2 regions of the Mycolicibacterium fluoranthenivorans genome follow, and region 2 is predicted to be linked to the other one. Evidence: riboswitches for the same ligand, from Rfam matches in the RefSeq annotation. Region 2 holds a riboswitch; the other holds the start of a gene.

Region 1 (7,130 bases), on a different contig from region 2:
GACATATTCGCGCACCGGTGGGATGAGCCGCGCGATCAGGCCGCCGATGACGAACACCGCGCCCAGCCCGATTCCCACCCCGATTCCGAGCAGGACGGGCCGGCGCGCACTGCCGGGCAGCCGGCCCAGGTGCAATGGCCCGGACAGGACGGCCCCCGCCGACCAGACCACGGCCATGATGAGGGTGAAGACATAGAAGGAGCTGTCCCCCGGGTGCCTGCTCAGCGAGTACGCCTGCAGCGCCGCCCCCATCACCAACACCGCGACGACGGTGATCCGTCTGCGCAACACCACTTTTCGGGCTTCCTCGACGGCAGGCGCAGCGGCGCGCCACGGTGGCGGGATCATCGGCGATGCCCCCGCGGGATCAGCTCGGCCAGAATATCGATCCCGGTACGCAGCGTGGCGGTGGCCGGACCGGGTAACAGCGCGAGCAGCGCGAGCGCGGGCCGGGCGATCGAAGGGGTGAGCTGACGGATGCGCGACATGTCGCCGCCGGCCCAGGACGGGTCGGTATCGGCGAGGTGGTGCGGATCGGCCAGATCGGTGACCGGGACCCGCTCGGGCGTATGCAGCGAGCGGGTGATCGCCGTGTTCACCGTCAGCAGACCGCCGGCCGGGGCGGGCACCAGATTACGTAACCCCTCCCCCGCCGCGGTCATCGGGTGATCCAGTGACGCAGTCAAATCGGCGGTGAGCGCACCGGGAACCGGAAGCGCCACAGCGGACACCTTCGACGCCACCACGGTCGGCACGCCCGGCGCGGGCACGGTCCACTGCCGTATTCCGGACAGCCGGGCGTAGGCCGCCAGCAGATCCCGGTAGCTGGTCGTCTGCGGTCCACTGATGTCGTACGCCCCGGCGGGCACCAACTCGCTGTCCACGGCGGCCATGAGGTAGTGCAGCACATCGCGGATGGAAATGGGGTCGATGGGGTTGGACAGCCAGGACGGTTGCGGCAGCACCGGGAAGCGTTCGGCGACATAGCGCAGGATCTCGAACGACGTCGACCCCGCACCGATGATCAGCGCCGCACCGAGCCACACCAGTTCGGCACCGCCGGCAACCGCGAGCGCCTGAGCCACTTCGGCTCGGCCGGCCAGATGTTCGGACAACACGTCGTCGGCGGGCACGAAACCGCCGAGGTAGATGATGCGGCCGACGCCCGCCTCGGCAGCGGCCAGCGCAAACCGGCGGGCGCCCTCGTTGTCGGTGGTCCTGAAGTCCGTCTCACCGATCCCGTGCACCAGGTAGTAGACGGCATCCACATGTCCGCACCGCGCGAAAAGCGTTGCCACCGAATCGGGGTCGTTCGCATCCAGGGATACCGCCGTGACATCGCGATACCACCCGAAAGCGGTCAGACGCTCCGGCGTCCGGCTGGTCACCACCACGTCGTGGCCCGCCGAGAGCAGTTCGGCGACCAGTCGTGATCCGATATATCCCGTAGCCCCGGTGACGAGGACGCGCGCGGTCATCCGCATCCCACGCATGCGTTCGACATCATCACCGAAGCCTCCTGACCACCGCTAGTCCTATCACTGCACGCGGTGGTCCATACCCTGATCGACAGGGTGCTACACGCCAGGGAGTTGCTCGTCACACCAGGCGGACGACAGGGCGTGCCCGCTGATCCGGACGCCCGTGTGGGCCGCCCTTCACACCCCACCGTCGCGGGAACGTACCGCCTTCGAGGGAAACCTCAGTGGGAAGCGTTGTCGGCGTTCGCCTTCGGGTCAACCCTGCCCGCGGTGCAGGTCGATGAGCCCCTGATAAGACTCGGCGTTGAACCGATTGCCGGCGACCTCCTCATCGCCGAGGCTGCGGCGCACCTTCCCCGGCACGCCCGCGACCAGCGACCGTGGCGGAATCACCGCCCCCTGGGGCACCACCGCGCCGGCCGCCACCAGCGACCCCGCACCCACGACCGCCCCGTTCAGCACGATGGCGCCCATCCCGACGAGCACGTCGTCCTCGACGGTGCAGCCGTGCAGCACCGCATTGTGGCCGACCGTGACACCCGCGCCGACGTGCACCGGGAAACCCGGATCGACGTGGACGGTCACACCGTCTTGGATGTTGCTGCCCTCGCCGATCTCGATGGGCTCGAACTCGGCGCGCAAGGTGGCGTTGTACCAGACACTCACGCGGGCGGCCAGCGTCACCGGGCCGATCAAGGTGGCGTTGGGCGCCACCCAGGACTCGGCGTGCAGCTGCGGGGCACGCCCGCGAATAGGAATGATCAGCGCTTCAGGCATGGGCGTCATCGTAATCAGAGTTCCCGCACGAGCGCGGCAGGAGTCCGATCTCGGCGTGACATCCGACGCGTGAGTGGGTAGATTCTCTGCTCACCACAATCGAATAGCCGTCGACACGTTGTGGGAGAACCTCGTTCACGAGGCGCCGTAGGAGCAATATCCTCCCCGGGAATCTCTCAGGCACCAGTACCGCAGCGTCGAGGCAACTCTGGAGACAAGGCGTCACCTCATGGGAACGGCCTTACCGAAGGTGTAGAGGATCCGCGGGACGACGCGGAACCGCAGACTCTCAGGTTTCAGGACAGAGTGGGGAGGGCGCCACCGGCCCGGTTTGGCTCCGGGCTCAGCCGAGATGGAGTCGCCCGTTGTCCGTTACACCCACCGACCGCAGCCGGTAATTGCCATGGTGGTCAGCGCATTCGAATTGTTCTCCGTTGGTATCGGCCCGTCGAGTTCGCACACCGTCGGCCCGATGCGTGCCGCCGCCCGGTTCGTCGAAACCCTGCGCGCCGGCGACCGGTTGCGCGACCTCACCCGGATCAGCGTGGAGTTGTACGGCTCCCTGGCGGCCACCGGCGCCGGCCACGGCACCCAATCGGCGATTCTGCTCGGGCTCGAAGGCTGCCGGCCCGAAGACGTCACCACCGAGGATAAGGAACGCCGTCTCGCCGAGATCGCCGCCACCGGCACCACGCGGATCGGCGGGGACACGCCGGTGCCCCTGACCGAGGGCGCGATGATTCTGCGCGCCTCGACGGTCCTGCCGCGCCATCCCAACGCAATGACGTTGAGTGCCTTCAATTCCCGCGGCGAGGTGCTGTCCACCCAGACCTATTACTCCATCGGAGGCGGGTTCGTCGTCACCGAGGACTGCCCCGATGCCGGCACGGACCACCACTGCGCCACCCCGTTGCCGTACGCCTCGGGTCGCGAACTGCTCGAACTCTGTGCACACAAGGGACTCACCATCAGCGAGGTCGCCATGAGCAACGAACAGTGTTGCCGCTCCGCGGGGGAGGTCCGGACGAGCCTGCTGCACCTGCGCGATGTCATGGTCGAGAGTGCACGCAACGGCATCGCCCGCGACGGCGTACTGCCCGGAGTTCTAGAGGTGCGGCGGCGGGCCAAGGCCTGGTACCACAGTCTCAGCGCCGAAGATCCAGAGCGCACAGCCGAATTCGCCGAAGACTGGGTGAATCTGATCGCGCTGGCGGTCAACGAGGAGAACGCTTCCGGCGGCCGCATCGTCACGGCTCCGACCAACGGAGCTGCCGGCATCATCCCCGCCGTGCTGCACTACGCCACCCATTACACCCGCGCCGGGACGGCTGACCCGGACGACACCGCGGTACGGTTCCTGCTCACCGCGGCTGCCATCGGATCGCTGTTCAAGGAGCGCGCGTCGATCTCCGGCGCCGAGGTCGGGTGCCAGGGCGAGGTCGGGTCGGCGGCAGCCATGGCCGCTGCGGGACTGGCCGAGATCCTCGGCGGCACCACGCACCAGGTGGAGAACGCGGCCGAGATCGCCATGGAACACAGCCTCGGACTGACCTGCGATCCGATCGCCGGGCTGGTTCAGATCCCCTGCATCGAACGCAATGCCATCTCGGCGGGCAAGGCGATCAACGCCGCCCGGATGGCGTTGCGCGGCGACGGCAGCCACCGGGTCAGCCTCGATCAGGTCATCGAGACCATGCGCACCACCGGCGCGGATATGCACGCCAAGTACAAGGAGACCTCGACCGGCGGGCTGGCCATCAACGTGGGGGTCAACGTCGTCGAATGCTGAGGCACCGCATTCAGGCGCCCTGGTACACCTTGCGGTAGCTCGACGGGGACATCCCCATCCCGCGGCGCAGATGGTGACGCAGGTTGCCGCCGGTGCCCAGCCCCGACAGCCGGGCCACCTCGTCGACCGGAATATCCCTGGACTCCAGCAGTTCCCGGGCCCGATCGATACGGCGCTGCCGGATCCAGCTGCCCGGCGCCTCGCCGGTCTCCGCACGGAACCGGCGGTTGAACGTCCGCAGGCTCATATGGGCATGCTCGGCCAGGGTGTGCACGGTGAGTTCTTCGGTGAGGTGCGCCAGCGCCCAGGCCCGGGTGGCCGCCGTGGCGGCGTGGTCCCCCGCCGGCACCTGCCTGTCGATGAACTGCGCTTGGCCGCCTTCCCGCCACGGTGGCACCACGCAGTGGCGGGCGACCGCGGTGGCCACCTGCACACCGTGATCACACCGAATGATGTGCAGGCACAAGTCGATTCCCGCGGCCAGCCCGGCCGAGGTGAGCACGTCACCGTCATCGACGAACAGCACGTTCTCGTCCACCCGGACTGCCGGGTAGAGCTCACGCAGGGTGTCGGCGTACTTCCAGTGGGTCGTCACGGTCCGGCCGTCCAGCCGGCCCACCGCGGCCAGCACGAACGCGCCGGTGCAGATCGACACCACGCGGGCGCCGGGCCGGATCCGAGCGAACGCGGCGGCCACGGCGTCCTCGACGCCGCGGCCGGTTCGCGCCGGCGGGTAACGCGTGCCGGGGATGACGACGGTGTCGGCGGTGTCCAGCGCCTCCGGGCCGGCGGTGGGCACGATCGCGAAGCCGTTGGTCGACGCGACGGGCCCCGGTTCGACGGCACACGTCGTCACCTCGTACAGGGGCTCACCGTCGCCGCCCGCCGCCGTCCCGAACAGGGTCGGCGCGATGGTGGCGTCGAAACCCACCACGGGCGCCAACAGCAGGACGGCGACACGATGCATCACGCCAGTCTGGCATGTTTTTGATGGATCATGTCGTTTGTGCCACTAGGCGGGCGGCCCGAATTCCGCGACAGTGAGCCGGTGACACTTCTCGGTACGCGAACACGCCTGCATTGGGCCTGGGTGGTCGCCGCGGTCAGTTTCGTCGCGATCCTCGGCGCGGCGGCCTTCCGGTCGGTGCCCGGGGTGATGATGAACCCGCTGCATCACGAATTCGGCTGGAGTCACGGCACGGTCGGTGCGGCGATGGCGGTCAACATGACGCTCTACGGTCTCACCGCCCCGTTCGCCGCGGCCCTGATGGACCGCTTCGGCGTGCGCCCGGTGCTCACCGGGGCCCTCACCTTGATCGCGGCCGGCTCGGCGCTCAGCGTGCTCATGACGGCCAGCTGGCAGTTGGTGCTGTTGTGGGGCGTGCTCGTCGGGTTGGGCACCGGCGCCATCTCGATGGGTTTCGTCGCGACCATCGCCACGCGCTGGTTCGAGGCTCGGCGCGGACTGGTCACCGGTGTGCTGACAGCGGCCAGCGCCACCGGTCAGCTCGTATTCCTGCCGGTGGTGGCCGCGGTGACCACCCACCACGGCTGGCGCTGGGCGTCGCTCATCGTCGCCGCGGCCGCGATCGCGGTGGTACCGCTGGTCGCGGTGTTCATGCGTAACTACCCCCAGGACCTGGGGCTGACGGCCTATGGCGCCGACCCCTTTGATTCCGGTGCACGCAAACCCGAGGTGCTCCCCACCGGCACGTTCGCCGCGGCGTTCGAGGGGCTGCGGATCGGGCTGCGCTCCCGGGCGTTCTGGCTGCTCGCCGCCAGCTTCGCGATCTGCGGGATGACCACCAACGGCCTGATCGGCACCCATTTCATCCCGGCCGCCAACGATCACGGCATGCCCACGACGGTGGCCGCGGGCCTGCTGGCGACCATCGGCGTGCTCGACGTGTTGGGCACCGTGTTCTCCGGCTGGCTCACCGACCGGGTCGACCCCCGGCTGCTACTGGTCGTCTACTACACCGGGCGCGGGTTGTCGCTGGTACTGCTGCCGTCGCTGCTGTCCCCCCACGCCGAACCGAGCACCTGGGTGTTCGTCATCTTCTACGGGCTGGACTGGGTGGCCACCGTGCCGCCGACGATCGTGCTCTGCCGGGAGTACTTCGGTGCCCGCACCCCCGTGGTGTTCGGCTGGGTGTTCGCGTCCCATCAATTGGGCGCGGCCGTCGCGGCGGCCGGCGCCGGGTGGATCCGGGACCTGCAGGGCACCTATGACCTGGCGTTTTATCTCGCAGCCGGGTTGTGCCTCATCGCCGCAGGACTTTGCGGGGCGGTCCGCCGCACCCGAATCGACCAGCACTGAGCTGTCTTCGTTTTTGTTCCTCCAGCCGGGACGAATAGCATGCAAACGGCGCCGCGGGGACGCCGAGGCTTGGATGGATCGGTTAGCTGATGACGCACGCCCCGTGCGTACCACGTCCCCGCCCATCCTCGCCGCCCAGCTTCACGCATCCGAACCAGGCACGAGATGGAGGAACTCACGTGCAAGCACGCACAGGCAAACTCATCGGTGGTGTCGTCGCATCCGCGGCGATCGCCCTGTCCGCCGCGGTGACGGCGCATGCCGACACGACCACCCCGACGGCTCCGATTCCCACTCCGCAGGGACCCGCCTGCGACGCGGGCATCAAGTCCGTCACCTCAGGCCCCGGCTCGCTGGAAAGCCTGGCCAAGGAGGGGTCGTCCGCTGCGCTGGCGGCGATCCCGGAGATCTCCACCTTCAGTCAGGCCGTCTCCGGACAGCTGAATCCCGCCGTGAACGTCGCCAGCGTGCTGGACAACGGTCCGTACGTGGTGTTCGCACCGAGCAACGACGCGTTCGCCAAGCTGGATCCGGCCGAGCTGGAGGCGATCAAGGCCGATCCCGCGAAGCTGACGGCGCTGGTGTATTACCACATGGTCCTGGGCATCCTGGGCCCCGACGACATCCACGGCACCATGTACACCCAGCAGGGCAAGCCCGTCGTGGTCAAGGGCAAGGGCGGCGATATCACCGTCAACGACGCCAAGGTCACCTGCGGTGGCATCAAGGCCGAGAACATGCGGGTCTACATCCTCGACACTGT
Region 2 (7,130 bases):
GTGGCGGCGCGGTGTCGTTCACCACGCTGCGCCTGGTCTACGGGGAGGCGCTGTCCGCGTTCCGGGACGGCCAGCCCAATTCGGTCCTGGTGATCACCGCCGGACCGCACACCGACCAGAGTCTGGACGGCTCTGGTTTGGTGGACTACATCAAGGGCGCCGCCAACCCGGCTCGGCCGGTCGCGGTAAACGTCATCGATTTCGGCTCCGACTCCGATCGCGCCACCTGGGAGGCCGTCGCCCAGGCCAGCGGTGGCCAGTATCAGAACGTGCCCAACTCCGTCGGCCCCGAGCTGGCGGCCGCGGTCGCCTCGGCCCTGGGCTAGGGAGCCAGCAGGTCGAGTGCGCTGCGGGCGAACAACTCCGGCACCTCGACCTGTGGGTAATGCCCCACACCGGGCAGTTCGGTGACCCGCGCGGCGGGCCGCAGCTCGCGCAGGCCGTCGAGCACATTGACGGTGGCCACCGGGTCCTGCAGACCCCAGAGGAAACTCAGCGGTTTCGGCCAGTCGGCCACTGCGCCGTGCCAGCGCCGGGCGTATCGCACCCGCTCGTCGAGGTAGGCGCAGAGCAGATGTGCGATGCGGTGACCGTCCTTGTAGGACAACAGTTCCCATTGCGCCCGGGCCTCATCGGGGCTCAGCGGATGGGCCGCGCTGAACAGCCGGGCGAAACCACGGGTGAAACCGGACCGGTTGGTCAGCCGGGACACCAACGGCCCCAATGGACCACGCAACAGTTTCTGGGCCGGACGCAGGCTGGCGCGGTCGAGGATGACGCTGCCGTTGGTGAGCACCGCGCGCTGCAGATCGAACGGCAGCGCCCCCTCCAGGTCGCGGGCCAGCAGTTCGGTGGCCACCGAGGTGCCCATATCGTGGGCGATCAGCACCACCGGACCGGTCGTGGTCGCCGCGACGACCCGCTCGACCAGGTCGGCCTGCTCGAACAACGAGTAGCGATGCGGGTGCGGCTTGTCCGACAGACCGAACCCGAGAAAGTCCAGCGTCACCCAAGCCCGGTCGCCGAGGTGCCCGACGACCTCCCGGTAGTCGAACGAGCTGGACGGAAAACCGTGCAGCAGCAGGACGGTCGGGCCGGCACCGGGAGCCGATCGGACGAAGATCCGGCCGGCCGGGGTGTCCAGCGACCGGCCCCCATCGCGCCACGCGGCGACGGTCGGCGACAACATGCGGTATCCGTCCTCCCGTCGCTACGCTCGCCGCCTCAGGTTAGGCGAACGCCTCGACGGGCGGGCAGGAACACACCAGGTTGCGGTCACCGTAGGCGGCATCGATGCGCCGCACCGGCGGCCACACCTTGGGCCGGAAGCCCTTACCGAGCGGGTAGGCCGCCTGTTCCCTGGTGTACGGGTGCGACCACTGCTCGGTGAGCAGGCATTCCGCGGTGTGCGGGGCGCCGCGCAGCGGGTTGTCGTCCGCGGGCCACACCCCCGAACCGACCTTGTCGATCTCGGCGCGGATGGCGATCATGGCGTCGCAGAAGGCGTCCACCTCGGCCAGGTTCTCGCTCTCGGTGGGCTCCACCATCAGCGTCCCGGCGACCGGGAAGCTCATGGTCGGCGCGTGGAAACCGAAGTCCGCCAACCGCTTCGCCACATCGTCGACGGTGACGCCGGTGGTCTTGGTGATCGTGGTGAGATCCAGGATGCACTCGTGGGCCACCATGCCGTTCTCCCCGGTGTAGAGCACCGGGTAGTACTCGTCGAGCCGGCGGGCGATGTAGTTGGCCGAGGCGATCGCGGTCAGCGAGGCCTTGCGCAGGCCCACACCACCCATCATTCGGATGTAGGCCCAGGTGATCGGCAGGATCGAGGCCGACCCGTACGGTGCCGCCGACACCGTCAGCTCGTCACCGAGCTCGGCAGCCAAGGGGTGCCCGGGCAGGTACGGCGCCAGGTGCGCGCGCACCGCCACCGGCCCCACTCCGGGGCCCCCGCCGCCGTGCGGGATGCAGAACGTCTTGTGCAGGTTGAGATGACTGACATCGCCGCCGAACCTGCCCGGCCGGGCCAACCCGACCAGGGCGTTGAGGTTCGCGCCGTCGATGTACACCTGGCCGCCGGCGTCATGGGTGGCCGCGCAGATCTCGGCCACATCGTGCTCGTACACGCCGTGCGTCGAGGGGTACGTGATCATCAGGGCGGCAAGGTTTTCCGCGTGTTGGGCGATCTTGGCGCGCAGATCGTCGAGGTCCACGTCACCGTTGCCGCGGCAGGCCACCACCACCACCCGCATACCCGCGAGCGCCGCCGAGGCCGCGTTCGTACCGTGCGCACTGGACGGGATGAGGCACACGTCGCGCTGGCCCTGGCCCCGCTCGGCGTGATAGGCCTGGATGGCCAACAGGCCGGCGTACTCCCCCTGCGACCCGGCATTGGGCTGCAACGAGATCTCGTCGTAGCCGGTGACCGCCGTGAGCCAGTCCTGCAGATCGGCGATCAGCCGACGCAGACCGGGGGTGTCCGACGCCGGCGAAAAGGGATGCTGGCGTGCGAATTCCGGCCAGGTGATGGGTTCCATCTCCGCGGTCGCGTTGAGCTTCATGGTGCACGAGCCGAGCGGGATCATGGTGCGATCCAGGGCCAGGTCCTTGTCGGCGAGGCTGCGCAGGTAGCGCATCATCGCCGTCTCGGTGCGGTATGTCGTGAAGGCCGGGTGGGTCAGGAATTCCGTCGTGCGGGTGGCGATATCGGCTGCGCCGGGCTCGGCGGCCGGCACGCCGAATGATTCCAGCACCGCGGCGACGTGCGCCTCGGTGGTGACCTCGTCGCAGGCGACCGACACGTGGTCGGCGTCCACCCGCCACAGATTGATCCCTCTGCCCTTGGCCGCGGCCACGATCTCGTCGGCGCGGCCCGGCACCCGGGCCAGCACGGTGTCGAAGAAGTCCGGGTGCACCAGCGCCTCGCCCAGGCCGGCGGCGATCGCGGCGGCCCGGCTGTGCACGCGGCGCGCGATGGCGGTGAGCCCGTCGGCGCCGTGGTAGCTGGCATACATGGCGGCCATCACCGCCAGCAACACCTGAGCGGTACAGATGTTGCTGGTGGCCTTGTCCCGGCGGATGTGCTGCTCGCGGGTCTGCAGGGACAGCCGATATGCCGCGTTCCCGTCCGCGTCCTGCGAGACCCCGACGAGGCGCCCGGGCAGCTGGCGGGCGTGCTTGGTGTGCACCGCGAGATAACCGGCGTGCGGGCCGCCGAAGCCCATCGGCACCCCGAATCGCTGGGTGGTGCCGAAGGCGACGTCAGCGCCGATCTCGCCGGGCGGGGCGATCAGGGTGAGCGCCAGCAGATCGGCTCCGACCGCGACCAGGGCGCCACGGTCGTGGGCCTCGGTCACCAGTGCGGTCCAGTCCCGGAGCACGCCGCTGGCCCCCGGCTGCTGCACGATGACACCGAAGAAATCGCCGTCGGGCAGACCGTGCTGCAGGTCGGCGGTGACGATCTCGATGCCGAGCGGCCGGGCGCGGGTGGCCAGCACCGCCGCGGTCTGCGGGTAGACGTCGGCATCGACCAGAAGTCGGGTGGCCGAGCCTTTCACCGCGCGGTGCATCAGCGTCATGGCCTCGGCGGCGGCGGTGCCCTCGTCGAGCATCGACGCGTTCGCCACGTCCAGCCCGGTCAGATCGCTGACCATGGTCTGGAAGTTGAGCAGTGCTTCGAGGCGGCCCTGACTGATCTCCGGCTGATACGGCGTGTACGCGGTGTACCAGGCGGGGTTCTCAAGAATGTTGCGGCGCAACACCGGTGGGGTGAAGGTGTCGAAGTAGCCCTGCCCGATCATCGACACGGCCACGGTATTGGAGTCGGCCAGCGCGCGCAGTTCGGCCAGCGACTCCTCCTCGCTGGCGGGTGCGGGTAGCTGATCCAGCCCCGGCGCCAGCCCGTCTGCGGTCACCGCGTCGAGAATGCCCGCCGGCAGCGCCAAGGCGGCGAGTTCGTCCAGGGAGTCGACACCGATGACCTGCAGCATCGTGGCGATGGCGGCGGCGTCGGGTCCGATATGGCGATCGGCGAAGCCGAAGTGGTCGATAGACACGAGATCTCCCCTGGGTCGAGGGCGCGGGCGGGCGCGTAAAACCGCGTCCTCTCCCTCTGTCGGGGCGCCTGAGAGATTCGGCGGCGGCTCGCTGCCTTTCCCCATGGGCGGATGCGCAGGACGCACCACTTTCCAGAGGCATCGGGGCCATGCGCGGTCCGGGGTGCCTGAGAGGTTGACGGAGAGGTATTGCTCCTTCGGCGTCCGTGACTGGCCGTCACGGAACTCTCCCGCACAAGGGCGATGCCCCGACAGCTTAGCCGATCTTGCGGTCGCGGCTCTTTCGCCGGGAAGCGAGTTCGTCCTCGGGGGCGGCGATCGACTCGCCGCCGTCGGCGCGTTCGCCCGGGAAGTCGGCGATGGCGCCGGTCAGTTCCCGCATGGCACCCGAGACCGCGATACCGAACACACCCTGACCGCCTTGGAGGAGGTCGACGACCTCTTCGGCGGAGGTGCACTCGTAGACGGTGGTGCCGTCGGAGAACAGCGTGATGTTGGCCAGGTCCTGCACACCGCGCTGACGCAGATGATCGACCGCGACGCGGATGTTGTGCAGGGAGATGCCGGTGTCGAGCAGGCGCTTGACGATCTTCAGGACCAAGATGTCCTTGAAGGAGTACAGCCGCTGGCTGCCGGAACCGGCCGCACCGCGGATGGAGGGCACCACCAGCGAGGTGCGGGCCCAGTAGTCGAGCTGGCGGTAGGTGATACCCGCGATCTGGCAGGCGCTCGGACCGCGGTAGCCGACCAGCTCATCCGGTACCGAATCGTCCGGGAACAAGCCACCCTGCACGGGCTCGCTGACGCTGCCGCTCACCGCCGGCACGGGGTCGCCACTGGTGGACAGATCCAACTCCCCCTGATGTGGCGTGCGTGGCGTGTCGCCCACAATCCATCCTCTCCGCCGATCGATTCCGGCCCCATGACCTGCACAGCGTCACGTTTGCCCAGTTTCGAATGTGTCGAGCATACGCTCAACACGCTCCTGTCACTGCTCGTCGTGTCAAAGTATGGCTGCCCGTTTCACAGTCGGCCCACACACGCCCCGCGTGTCGACGTCACGAGACGTATCCGTGATCTGGGCGACTCGCATGTGCCTCACCGACTTAGCGGGCGACGGCCCGGGGCTACGTCACAGTGACACCGTGATACCCGGCGGGGTATCACGGAGATATGGCCGTTTTCCTGCACCACGCACCGTCGGCGGCGTTCGGCGTCCGGCCATGAGCGGGGTCACTGCGCCTCTCGGGGTTGCTCTACCGATCGGAGCCGCCTTCGGCATGGTCGCCGGGCTCTGGGGAATCGGTAACCCTGAGACCGTCATTCGCGCTGCCCGCTTGGTCGACCGGTTGTTACTGGGCTGCTTCTTGTTCGTCACGGCGGTGGGCGCGGTAGTGCTCTACGGCCTGCACGCATTGGGAGTGCCCATGCACTTCGCGCCGAAGCCGCTCTACGTCTTCGGTGTCATCGCAGGTGGCGTGCTGTTCGGCACCGGAGCGGCGATCAGCGGATACTTCCCGGGCACCGCGCTGATCGCCTTGGGTGAAGGCCGTCGAGACGCGCTGGCCGCGATCCCCGGCGGCTTGCTCGGAGCGGCGGCGTGGACGGGGCTGTTCGGAACACCGGTCGGCCAGTGGCTGACGACGACCGCGAACTACGGCGGCCTGGTCGCGGGCGGATACCTGAACGCGCAGACTCCGGGGCGAATGCTGGCGATCGCGATCGGCTACGCGGCGCTGGCCTTCATCCTGCTGAAGTATTTGCCGCGGTTTCGCGGGGGCGAGCGGTGTTGCCTTCGTGAGCTCGGCGGGGCGACGCCCTCCGAATTCGAACGCCGCATGATGCGCGACACCATCGCCTATCTCTACGAGGGCACGAAAGAACGGCCGGGCCGTCGTAGGCCGTGGTTCGAGCGGATCTACCGCGCTCAGGTCGCACACCCCGCGTTCTTCACCCGCACGATCGCCGTGGTCGCCACGGGCGTGGCCGCACTTGTGGTGTTGTCGATATTTCTGCGCCAGCCGTTCGGCCAGTCCACCACCTACTCGTGGGTGGTCGGCGAGCTGTTCATGCCCCACTTCGCGTACTCACACCAGGTGATCCGCAGTATCGGCTGGGAACCGCTCAGCGACCTCGGAGTTCTGATCGGAGCCTTCCTCACGGCCAGGTTCCTCAGCGGCCGGTTCACCGCGTTCCGTCCGGTCGTTCCGCCGTCCTGGCGACACCGTTTCGGGCCGGGGCGTACCAAGCGAGCGGTCGCGGTGTTCATCGGCTCGTTCCTGACGCTGTTCGGCGCCAGGATGGCCGGGGGATGCACGAGCGGACACACCCTCAGCGGCGGTATCCAACTGTCGGTGAGCGCCTGGCTGTTCACCGCCTCGATGCTCGCGGCGATGGTCATCACCGCCCGACTTGTCTACCGGAATGCAGACTGGTCCATCACCCCGGAGACAGACGACCACGCCGTGGGCAGCACGACCGGGTCTCAGGTGACTCCTAGGTGGCCTTGAAGTCGTCGGGCGACACGCTGTCGAGGAACTCCTTGAACTTCTCGACCTCGTCCTCGCGCACCGCGCCGGTGGGCTCTTCGTCACTCTCGTCCGGGATCAGCAGTCCGGCCTCGGCCAGCACGGCTTCCTCGACGTAGATCGGGACGCCCACCCGCAGCGCGATGGCCACCGAGTCCGACGGACGCGCCGACACCTTGATATCCCGATCGAAGATCAGGTCGGCGTAGAAGGTGCCCTCCTGCAGATCGACGATGCGCACCTCTTTGAGCGAATGCCCAAGCGCAGCAATCAGATCCCGGATCAAATCATGGGTGAGCGGCCGCGTCGGCTCCACACCCTGCTGTTCGAGGGCGATGGCGGCCGCCTCGGACTGCCCGATCCAGATCGGCAGGTAACGGTCGCCGTTGGACTCACGCAGCAGCAGCACAGGCTGATTCTGAGGTTGCTCAACGCGAATACCGACTACCCGAACCTCACCCATCTGCGTCTGCCCTCCATGACGATGTCGCCACCGAAAAGTCTAGTCCTCAGCGGTCGAGAACGTCGCGTACAGCCGACTTGA

The links. Region 2 has a riboswitch for glycine ahead of gcvP (aminomethyl-transferring glycine dehydrogenase). Riboswitches for the same ligand answer to the same signal wherever they lie in the genome.
Region 1: linked by a shared signal. The riboswitch ahead of FHU31_RS27755 (L-serine ammonia-lyase) and the one ahead of gcvP (aminomethyl-transferring glycine dehydrogenase) in region 2 are both predicted to bind glycine.

Annotation. Positions count from the first base shown of each region.
Region 1 covers NZ_JAANOW010000004.1:256,890-264,019, forward strand. The annotation lists gene FHU31_RS27740 (CPBP family intramembrane glutamic endopeptidase) at 1-348, opposite strand, end outside; gene FHU31_RS27745 (SDR family NAD(P)-dependent oxidoreductase) at 345-1,478, opposite strand; gene FHU31_RS27750 (gamma carbonic anhydrase family protein) at 1,737-2,258, opposite strand; glycine riboswitch at 2,370-2,460, shown strand; gene FHU31_RS27755 (L-serine ammonia-lyase) at 2,662-4,047, shown strand; gene FHU31_RS27760 (GlxA family transcriptional regulator) at 4,058-5,014, opposite strand; gene FHU31_RS27765 (MFS transporter) at 5,096-6,367, shown strand; gene FHU31_RS27770 (fasciclin domain-containing protein) at 6,547-7,130, shown strand, end outside.
Region 2 covers NZ_JAANOW010000001.1:3,511,304-3,518,433, forward strand. The annotation lists gene FHU31_RS17070 (vWA domain-containing protein) at 1-326, shown strand, start outside; gene FHU31_RS17075 (alpha/beta fold hydrolase) at 323-1,189, opposite strand; gene gcvP (aminomethyl-transferring glycine dehydrogenase) at 1,230-4,052, opposite strand; glycine riboswitch at 4,105-4,202, opposite strand; glycine riboswitch at 4,203-4,301, opposite strand; gene FHU31_RS17085 (MerR family transcriptional regulator) at 4,315-4,947, opposite strand; gene FHU31_RS17090 (YeeE/YedE thiosulfate transporter family protein) at 5,282-6,568, shown strand; gene FHU31_RS17095 (bifunctional nuclease family protein) at 6,555-7,049, opposite strand; gene ftsR (transcriptional regulator FtsR) at 7,096-7,130, opposite strand, start outside.